2 linked regions of the Colwellia sp. M166 genome follow. The protein of the gene in region 2 binds, or shares a complex with, the protein of the main gene of each other region. Links are inferred from orthologs where the notes say so. Each region holds a gene or a part of one and is shown on either strand. Other genes may lie near its edges.

What was found. The genes of interacting proteins can lie anywhere in the genome.
Region 1: the proteins of tsaE (region 2) and tsaD are in contact, whole or in part, in a crystal structure (PDB 6N9A), measured with the Thermotoga maritima proteins. The link is inferred for Colwellia sp. M166 from one-to-one orthologs. Residues at the interface, in WP_004082108.1 of Thermotoga maritima: Leu37, Gly38, Lys46, Lys57, Val59, Lys60, Ser61, Thr63, Phe64, Thr65, Leu66, Met67, Val69, Pro71, Tyr82, Arg83, Leu84, Asp86, Asp88, Phe89, Asp93, Ile128, Asp130, Glu131, Arg134; in WP_004082750.1 of Thermotoga maritima: Cys10, Asp11, Arg49, His50, Leu82, Gly84, Gly135, Gly136, Glu154, Thr155, Leu156, Asp157, Asp158, Ser159, Glu162, Asp165, Lys166, Arg169, Leu170, Tyr175, Lys213, Thr214, Leu217, Tyr218, Gln221, Arg222, Asn324.

Annotation. Positions count from the first base shown.
Region 1 is NZ_CP040755.1:3,527,897-3,530,757, reverse strand. It holds tsaD (tRNA (adenosine(37)-N6)-threonylcarbamoyltransferase complex transferase subunit TsaD), read right to left. Parts: upstream 2,026-2,861; coding sequence 976-2,025; downstream 1-975. Other genes in the region: FGD67_RS15925 (GatB/YqeY domain-containing protein), read left to right, coding at 2,686-2,861; rpsU (30S ribosomal protein S21), read left to right, coding at 2,417-2,632; plsY (glycerol-3-phosphate 1-O-acyltransferase PlsY), read left to right, coding at 378-962; folB (dihydroneopterin aldolase), read right to left, coding at 1-163.
Region 2 is NZ_CP040755.1:2,069,771-2,075,672, reverse strand. What follows is about bases 2,990-5,900. They hold tsaE (tRNA (adenosine(37)-N6)-threonylcarbamoyltransferase complex ATPase subunit type 1 TsaE), read left to right. Parts: upstream 2,990-4,157; coding sequence 4,158-4,643; downstream 4,644-5,900. Other genes in these bases: FGD67_RS09395 (N-acetylmuramoyl-L-alanine amidase), read left to right, coding at 4,764-5,900; FGD67_RS09405 (NAD(P)H-hydrate dehydratase), read left to right, coding at 2,990-4,116. In the rest of the region: FGD67_RS09415 (response regulator), read left to right, coding at 1-1,407; tRNA epoxyqueuosine(34) reductase QueG, read right to left, coding at 1,428-2,573; more of FGD67_RS09405, read left to right, coding at 2,572-2,989; more of FGD67_RS09395, read left to right, coding at 5,901-5,902. UniProt on the Escherichia coli protein: Required for the formation of a threonylcarbamoyl group on adenosine at position 37 (t(6)A37) in tRNAs that read codons beginning with adenine.

The DNA of each region.
Region 1 (2,861 bases), 1.5 Mb from region 2 along the record:
CAGCATAATCAAGTGTTTTAGCTAACTCATCATTTTCTGCTGCTTGTGCTGTATTCCAGCCCATCGCGAGATCAATCACCAGTGTTTGTTTTATTTCTTTTTCCCACTGATAAAAACCGATCGTTGTTTGAAAGGTTAATCCTTCAATATAGACTTTATCCACATTAAGACCCTTTATATGGTTTGCTATGGCGCTAATCGAAAATAGTACAAACAATCGCCACTAGCTGATTTAGAAAATAAATGGCGAGTTTACCTGTGCAGGTCTAGAAAAACTAGTAATCAACGCGCTACAATGAGAAAAAGCGCTAAAGAAATTTTTTTTTATACTTTTACCGAACGAAACTCAAAAGGAACTTTGTATTAGTAGTTTACTTATTACAGGTGTAATGGTCGTATTGGCTTACTTAGTAGGTTCAATTTCGAGTGCCATATTACTTTGTAAACTTTTGAATTTACCCGATCCTCGTTCCACTGGCTCAAAAAACCCCGGCGCTACCAACGTATTACGTATCAGCAATAAATTTGTTGCTGCATCAGTGCTACTCTTTGACATACTAAAAGGCACCTTACCGGTATGGGGCGGCTACTTCTTAGGTTTAGAGCCGGTATACTTAGGTATTATTGCTGTTGCAGCTTGTTTAGGGCACATGTATCCAATATTTTTCAACTTTAATGGTGGTAAAGCAGTTGCTACGGCATTTGGTGTCTTGTTGCCTATTGGTTTAGATTTGGGCGGGCTATTGATCTTAACGTGGTTATTGGTCGCGAAAGTCACTCGCTATTCAAGCTTGGCCGCCATTGTTACTGTAGCTGTGGCGCCGTTATATACTTGGCTATTAAAACCAATCTATGTCTATCCGGTATTAATGTTGTCTGGATTGATTATATTTAGGCACAAAGAGAACATTATTAGATTACTGCAAGGCAAAGAACCCAAGATATCCTTCAGCAAAAAGTAATCATGACTTGCTGCTATATTGCTTCTAAAGTATCTAATGGCCAACGCGGAGTTGCTTTAAAAGTTAAGTCAGTATCAACACCCGCCTTTAAACGTTGTAAACCTGCGTAGGCAATCATAGCGCCATTATCAGTACAAAATTCAGGTCGAGGGTAGAAGACTTCGCCGCCGAGTTTTTTAGTTATCTCTGCTAACTTTTCTCTTAACGCGGTATTAGCACTAACGCCGCCCGCAATCACTAAACGATTTAAATCACATTGTTTTAAGGCTCTTTTACATTTGATGGCAAGCGTATCAACGACTGCTTCTTGGAAAGCATAAGCAATATCAGCTTGTGTTTGTGCTTTTTGCTCAGCAGTTAATTCATCATGACTTTCTTTGCGAATGGTATTAGCAGCTGACGTTTTCAAACCACTAAAACTAAAATCTAGCCCAGGTCTATCGGTCATTGGCCTCGGAAATTTAAAGCGCCCTTTTCTACCACTTTCTGCCATTTTCGCTAATACTGGGCCACCAGGATAATCCAAGCCTAATAACTTAGCCGTTTTGTCGAAGGCTTCACCGGCGGCATCATCTACTGATTCACCCAGTAATTCATAATGACCAATGCCATCAACACGCACTAACATGGTATGACCGCCCGACACTAATAAGGCGACAAAAGGAAATTCAGGTATATTTTCTTCTAACATTGGGGCTAATAAATGCCCTTCCATATGATGTACAGGTACTGCGGGTAAATCCCAGCCATAAGCTAAGCTGCGACCAATTGAACACCCCACAAGTAAAGCACCGATTAAACCAGGCCCTGCTGTATAGGCTACGCCATCTAAATCAGCAGGTGTCAAATTAGCTTCAGCAAGTACTTCTTTAATTAACGGAATAGTTTTACGCACATGATCACGTGACGCTAACTCTGGCACTACGCCACCATAATCGGCATGAACGGCAATTTGACTATATAGTCGATGTGCAACTATGCCTTTAGGTAGATCCCCTTGGCCATCATCATAGATCGCAATACCGGTTTCATCACAAGAAGTTTCAATACCTAAAATTCGCATAGTTTTTTATTTACCTAGAACTAAAATAGCTCTGCTGTCAAAGAAGTCGAAAACTGCAACATTAAGTCAGCAGTTACATTTGGCCGATGATTTTACCTATCGAGCCCGCAACTTTCAATTTATAGTGCATATAATGACAACTAAAATATTTTCGTTTTCATTTAACGTCCTTTTAAAATAACCAAAGCAAGTCAGTCTTTGCTTTGTCAAATAACCGAATTTAAAGCGCAATGACACTAAAACTGCACGAAATAATGATTACTCCTTTACATTACCGTAGTGTTCGCTTTAGAATACGGCACCAATTTTTAATAGAGTGGGTGAAGATGAGGCTATTTAGCTGAAATCAGACACCGATTTATATAGATTTCTAACTAAGGTAAAACAGTACATGCCAGTAATTAAAGTAAGAGAAAACGAACCATTTGACGTTGCATTACGTCGTTTCAAACGTTCATGTGAAAAAGCAGGTATCCTTTCTGAGGTTCGCCGTCGCGAATCTTACGAAAAGCCAACTTGGGAACGTAAGCGTAAGAAAGCAGCAGCAGTTAAACGTGCAGCTAAAAAAGTTTCTCGTGAGAACGCTCGTCGCGTTCGCATGTACTAAGATACCTTAGTAAATCCTAGGTCAACTGAGTTAACTTAAGAGTAAATTAAATCATGAGTCTACTTAGCCAACTTAAAGATGAAATGAAAATTGCCATGCGTGCTAAAGACAAAATTCGTCTTGGTGTAATTCGTATGGCATTATCTGCGATAAAGCAGGCAGAAATTGATCACAACACAGAAGCAACTGATGACAATATCATTGCCTTGTTAACCAAAATGGTTAAACA
Region 2 (5,902 bases):
GAAGAACTGAAATTTAAAGGTCATGTCACTAAAACCACAGTATTGATTTTTCTTAGTACTGAAACCAATGAATCCTTAGTCAACTCTATTATCGAATTACAACCTGATGATTTTTGGACTAAACCCCTAGCGGTAAAAAAGGTTCGTACACGTTTAATTTCGACCTTAAAAATCAAACAAGTGCTGTTTAATATTAATAGTGCAATTGACAAAAAAGCCTATGCTAAAGCCATCTACTTTGCTGATAGGCACCTGCAAAATGAAAAGCTAGCGCATTTTTTCCCTAATATTAACCGTATTAAAGGTGAGTCATACATTTCATTACTTGAATTTGAAGAAGCGGAAGTTTTTTATCGTCAATTATTGAAGAAATACCAGTATTCTTGGGTCTATTTGGGCTATGCAAAAGCCTTGCTAAAGCAAGGGCGTTTAGATGAAATTAGTGACATGCTAAAAAACTTAGTTAATAAGCCTGAAACACGGTTTGGTGCTCACGATATGATGGCACAATATTTCATCGAACAAGAGCAATATCAGCAAGCTTATGAAGAAATTAAAAAAGCCATGGAGTTGGCGCCGAGAAATATTGAACGTAATAAGAAATCATGGGATTTAGCACGGTTAACTCATGATTATAAAGGACAGTTTTTAGCGACCCGTAATATTGCACAACAAGCGAAAAACTCTATTCATGACTCACCAGAGCTGATACTTAATGTGATTAGAGCCGGTATAGATCTGGTTTGTTCAACCCCCGATGAAAGTGCAGATGCGATATTGCAGCAGACCGAACGTTATATTAATCAGTTGGAACGCGATCGTGAAGATGCGAGCTTTTTTAAGCAACAATTATTAGTTGTTAAAGCGAGATTGCATAATGTAAGGGATGAACCAGATAAAGCGAAAAAATTGGTTGAAAATCATATGTCACTTAAGCCAAGTACGGTGTTAGAAGATAATTTAGATCGAGTCAAAGTGTTACATGAACTGGGTATGCGTGAAGATGCTGTGTTGCTTCTTGAAGCGATAAAGAATCAGATTTCTGGAGATAGCTTAAATAGTCAGGTGGTTAGACGCTATATCGCTCAGGAAACCCAAGAACGTGAAGAAGTGCACTTTAGTGCTAAAAAGCTTAACACCATGGCGGTTGAGCATTTCCAAAAAAACCGCTTTTTACCGGCACTTAATACTGTTGAACAAGCATTAAAAATTAACCCAGATAATGTCAAACTGCTCTTTAGCCAATTAAAAATATTGATGAAAATTAAGCAAGAAGGGTTAGACGAACCCGAGCATATAACGTTAGTTGACAATATTTTTGCTAAGTTAACATCTTTAAACTTGGAAGGTAAAAGTGCCACTGTTTTTGCTGATTTGGCTACGAAATGGCAGCAATTAAACGTATAATTTAAAGCGCTTGGTATTACTTAGGCATCACGCGGCATACCTTTTTCAACCGAGCGAATTAACCGTGCAGTTAAACGTAAATTTTTATCTTTATTTAATGCTTGTTGCTTTAATTTTTGCTGAGCGAGTGCCCATTCAATATGCTCGGCGACCATTGGCTCTGCGTTGTTAAGCTTCTCGGTTAATGCCTCGCTATTTTGCACTGAAAAATTGGCATTACCCAACGCAACGGCAATATTACGTTGCCAACATTGAAAACCAATACGACGAATGGGTGAACCTTCGGTTTTGTTTAGAAATGTTTTCTCGTCCCAAGCAAATAATGTCAGTAAAGCAATATTATCTAAATTTTGTCGAGGCTTAAAATCATCTTCGCTGCCAAGTTTTGCAAACTTATTCCATGGACAAATCAGTTGGCAGTCATCACAACCATAAATTCTATTGCCGATGAGTGGCCGAAACTCGACAGGAATAGCATCACGTAATTCTATTGTTAAGTAGGAAATACAACGTCTCGCATCAACAACATAAGGCTCGACAATAGCTTGTGTTGGACAAATTTTTATACAAGCGACGCAAGTGCCGCAATCGTTTTCTGGCTTAGTGTCAGGTATTAACGGTAAATCAACGAGTAGCTCACCGAGAAAAAACCATGAGCCTGCTTGTTTGTTGATCAATAAGGAATGTTTACCTACCCAGCCTAAACCAGCTTTTTCTGCTAACGGCCTTTCAAGTATGGGGGCAGAATCAACAAAAGGACGGTAATTAAAGTTTTCACAATGGGCTTTAATTTTTTCACCGAGTTGCTTTAGACGTTTACGCATGAGTTTGTGGTAATCGCGTCCTAATGCATAGCGACTGATATAGGCATGGTCTTTATTTTTTAAAATGCGCGCAAATTTGGCGTCAGTGGGTAAGTAGTCCATGCGAACACTGATCACATTAAGGGTACCCTCTACTAGCTCAGGCGCTCTTGCTCGCATTAAACCATGACGCGCCATATAATCCATATTGCCGTGATAATCATTTTCTAACCAGCGTGTTAGCGCGGCTTCATGTTTAGATAAGTCAACATCGCTGATGCCTACTTGTGAAAAACCAAGTTCTTGACCCCAAAGCTTGATTTTTTCTGTTAAATCTTGATAGTTAATAGCAGGTGTAGTCATGGTAGCCGAATGTTCAAACGATAAGGTGGTATTGCAAGTGTCGACAAGTTTAACACATCATGCTTATAAGGTTAATCAACTACAGCGCTATGAAGCTGATGCAGCGCAAGTGATAGGGATTAACTTATGGCAATTAATGCAACGGGCTGGAACGGCTGTTTTCCAACAAATATTAGCTAAATATCCTACGGCTCGCGAGCTAGTGATTATTTGCGGCAAAGGTAACAATGGCGGTGATGGTTATATTATCGCGAAATTGGCGCACCAGGCAGGCCTAGCGGTAACCGTTCTGGTTAATGGTATGAGAGAATCAATTGTTGATAATGCTCAACAGGCACTTAATCAACTTGACGATTGCCCAGTAAACATAACTTTTTATCGGGATGTTGAATCAATTCAACAAGCAGTTAAAAATTTTCAAGGAGATTTACTAATAGATTGCTTATTTGGTATTGGTTTTAATGGATCGTTATCGTCGTCATACCTGCAATTAATCTCAGAGATCAATAATGTGCCTTGTCCTCGGGTATCCGTCGATGTACCTTCAGGCCTTAATGCTGACTTAGGTACAGTATCGACAGTAGCAGTAAAGGCAACATTAACGGTTACACTGATAGCTTATAAACAAGGTTTATTAAGCGGACAAGCGGCGAATTATGTTGGTAATTTACAGCTAGAACCTTTGGGTATTAATCAGGCATTAGCTCAGGTAACTAAAGCGGTTTGCTTTGTACAAAACAAGAAAAATTTACCGGTCATACCCCCACGTCTACCTTGCAGTCATAAAGGGCATGTTGGATTGTTATTGGCGGTAGGAGGGAGCCATGCTTATACAGGGGCAATTTGTTTAGCCGCTGAAGCAGCATTGCGTTCAGGTGCATCACTGGTTAGCGTTTGTTGCCATGAAATGTCTCGGACAACCCTATTGACTCGACGACCTGAATTGATGATAGCAGCAAATTCAGTACAGGCCTTGAGTTGTTCGCCAGTTATTGAGAAAGCCAAAAGCATTATACTGGGGCCTGGTTTAGGGCAAGATACTTGGTCACTAGCGTTATTTGATTTTGTTATTCAATTACCTCAGCCTAAAGTTATCGATGCTGATGCTTTAAGATTATTGGCAGAAAAACCATCAAAAAATAGTCAATGGATATTAACCCCTCATCCAGGGGAAGCAGCAGCTTTATTGGCTTGTTCGATAGCAGAAATTGAAGCGGACCGCTTTTCAGCGGTGAAAAAAATTGCTCAACAATATGGTGGTATATGCGTGCTTAAAGGTGCGGGTACATTGATATCTGATGGCAATATCACTTGGATTAATAGTACCGGTAATCCGGGTATGGCAAGTGGTGGAATGGGTGATGTACTCAGTGGTATCATTGGCGCGCTAATTTTACAAACGGGTGATATATTGAGTGCCGCACGCTTAGGTGTCTATATTCATGGCCTTGCAGCTGATATTATTGCCCAAAAGCATGGTCAAATAGGCTTGTTGGCGAGTGATTTAGCGCCCGAAATTCAACGGCTAATTAACCAATGGTAATTACGCTATAGATGCGATACTTTAGAAGTAATAACGATACGATGAATGATTTTACGATAAAACAAAGTTTTATATTAGCAGATGAATTGGCAACAATAGCCATGGGAAATCAACTCGCTGATATTGTAAAAAACGAACTGAAACAAGGGGTTGTTGTTTTTTTAAATGGCGATCTCGGGGCAGGAAAAACCACCTTAACACGCGGCTTTGTACAAGGGATGGGGCATATAGGTCATGTTAAAAGTCCAACCTATACCTTAGTTGAACCCTATGATTTACCTGAGTGGCAAGTCTATCATTTTGATTTATATCGTTTAGCTGATGCTGAAGAATTAGAATACATGGGTATTCGGGATTATTTTAATAATAGCAGTTGCAGTTTTATTGAGTGGCCTGAAAAAGGTCAAGGTATGTTACCCGCACCAGATATAATTATAGATTTAGCCTACCATGACGAGCAACGACAAATTCTTTTGCACGCTAAAACGGCTTTAGGTGAGCGTTTATTGTCGAGGTTAGTGAAGTAGTCAATACTAAATATCGATAGTGGGTGCGTATGGCGTGCAGTACAGTTGAAAAATATAATTAGAAAAATAACCAGTAAATGAGTTATTTCAAGTAGTGTCTTTGTAGAGGTAATAAATTTAATGCGTTTAGCGAGTTATATAAAACAATCACTGACTGTATTTGTGCTTTGCTTCGGCTTAGTGGCTGTTACTTATGCCAGTAATAGTATTGATAGTGTGCGGATATGGCCGGCGCCAGAAAATACCCGTATTGTTTTTGACCTCAGTGGAAAGCCTGATTTTAAATATTTCCCTTTACAGTCGCCTCACCGCTTAGTGATAGATTTTAAAAATAGTAAGAATAATGCTGCCTTGATGTCGGCGATTAATGCTGATCGTCGAGTAAAAAAAATTCGTACCAGTACTTCAAAAACAAAAGGCAGTACACGTTTAGTGCTTGAATTAGCTGAAGACTTTAGAATTTCGGTTTTTCCACTGGCACCGGCAGGGCAATATGGTGATCGTTTGGTCATTGATCTCTATGATAAAAAAAGCCAGCATATTGAGAAGCATGATAACAACCAAGGTAAACGCGATATTGTTATTGCGATTGTTGCCGGTCATGGCGGTGAAGATCCCGGTTCTATCGGCGCGGCAGGTACTTACGAGAAACGTGTTACATTAAAAATAGCACAAAAACTGGCTGATTTAATCGATAAAAAACCAGGGCTAAAAGCGGTGATGATCCGCAGCGGCGACTACTATGTTGACCACAATCGGAAAACCGAATTAGCAAGAAAATCTAAGGCGGATTTACTGATTTCTATCCATGCGGATGCCTTTACATCGTCCAAACCTAATGGTGCCTCTGTATTAGTACAAGCAACTCGTCGTGCAGATTCAGAATTTACTCGTTGGATCGAGAATCGAGAAAAAAATTCCGAGCTATTAGGCGGTGCCGGAGAAACCATTAGAAATACTAAGGATAATAACTTAGCTATAGCACTGGCCGATATGAAGAAAGAATACACCATGGCGAGCAGCTATGACTTTGCTGAACATGTTGTTAAGCAACTGAAAAAAGTAACGAAACTACATAAAAAGAAACCTGAACGTTTGAGTTTAGCCGTGTTGAAATCTTCAGATATTCCATCAGTATTAATTGAAACCGGCTTTATTTCTAATCCACAAGAAGAAAAGCGTTTAAACAACACTCAGCATCAGCAGAAGTTGGCGAAAGCAATATATACCGCAATTGATGATTACTTTGCTCATAATGC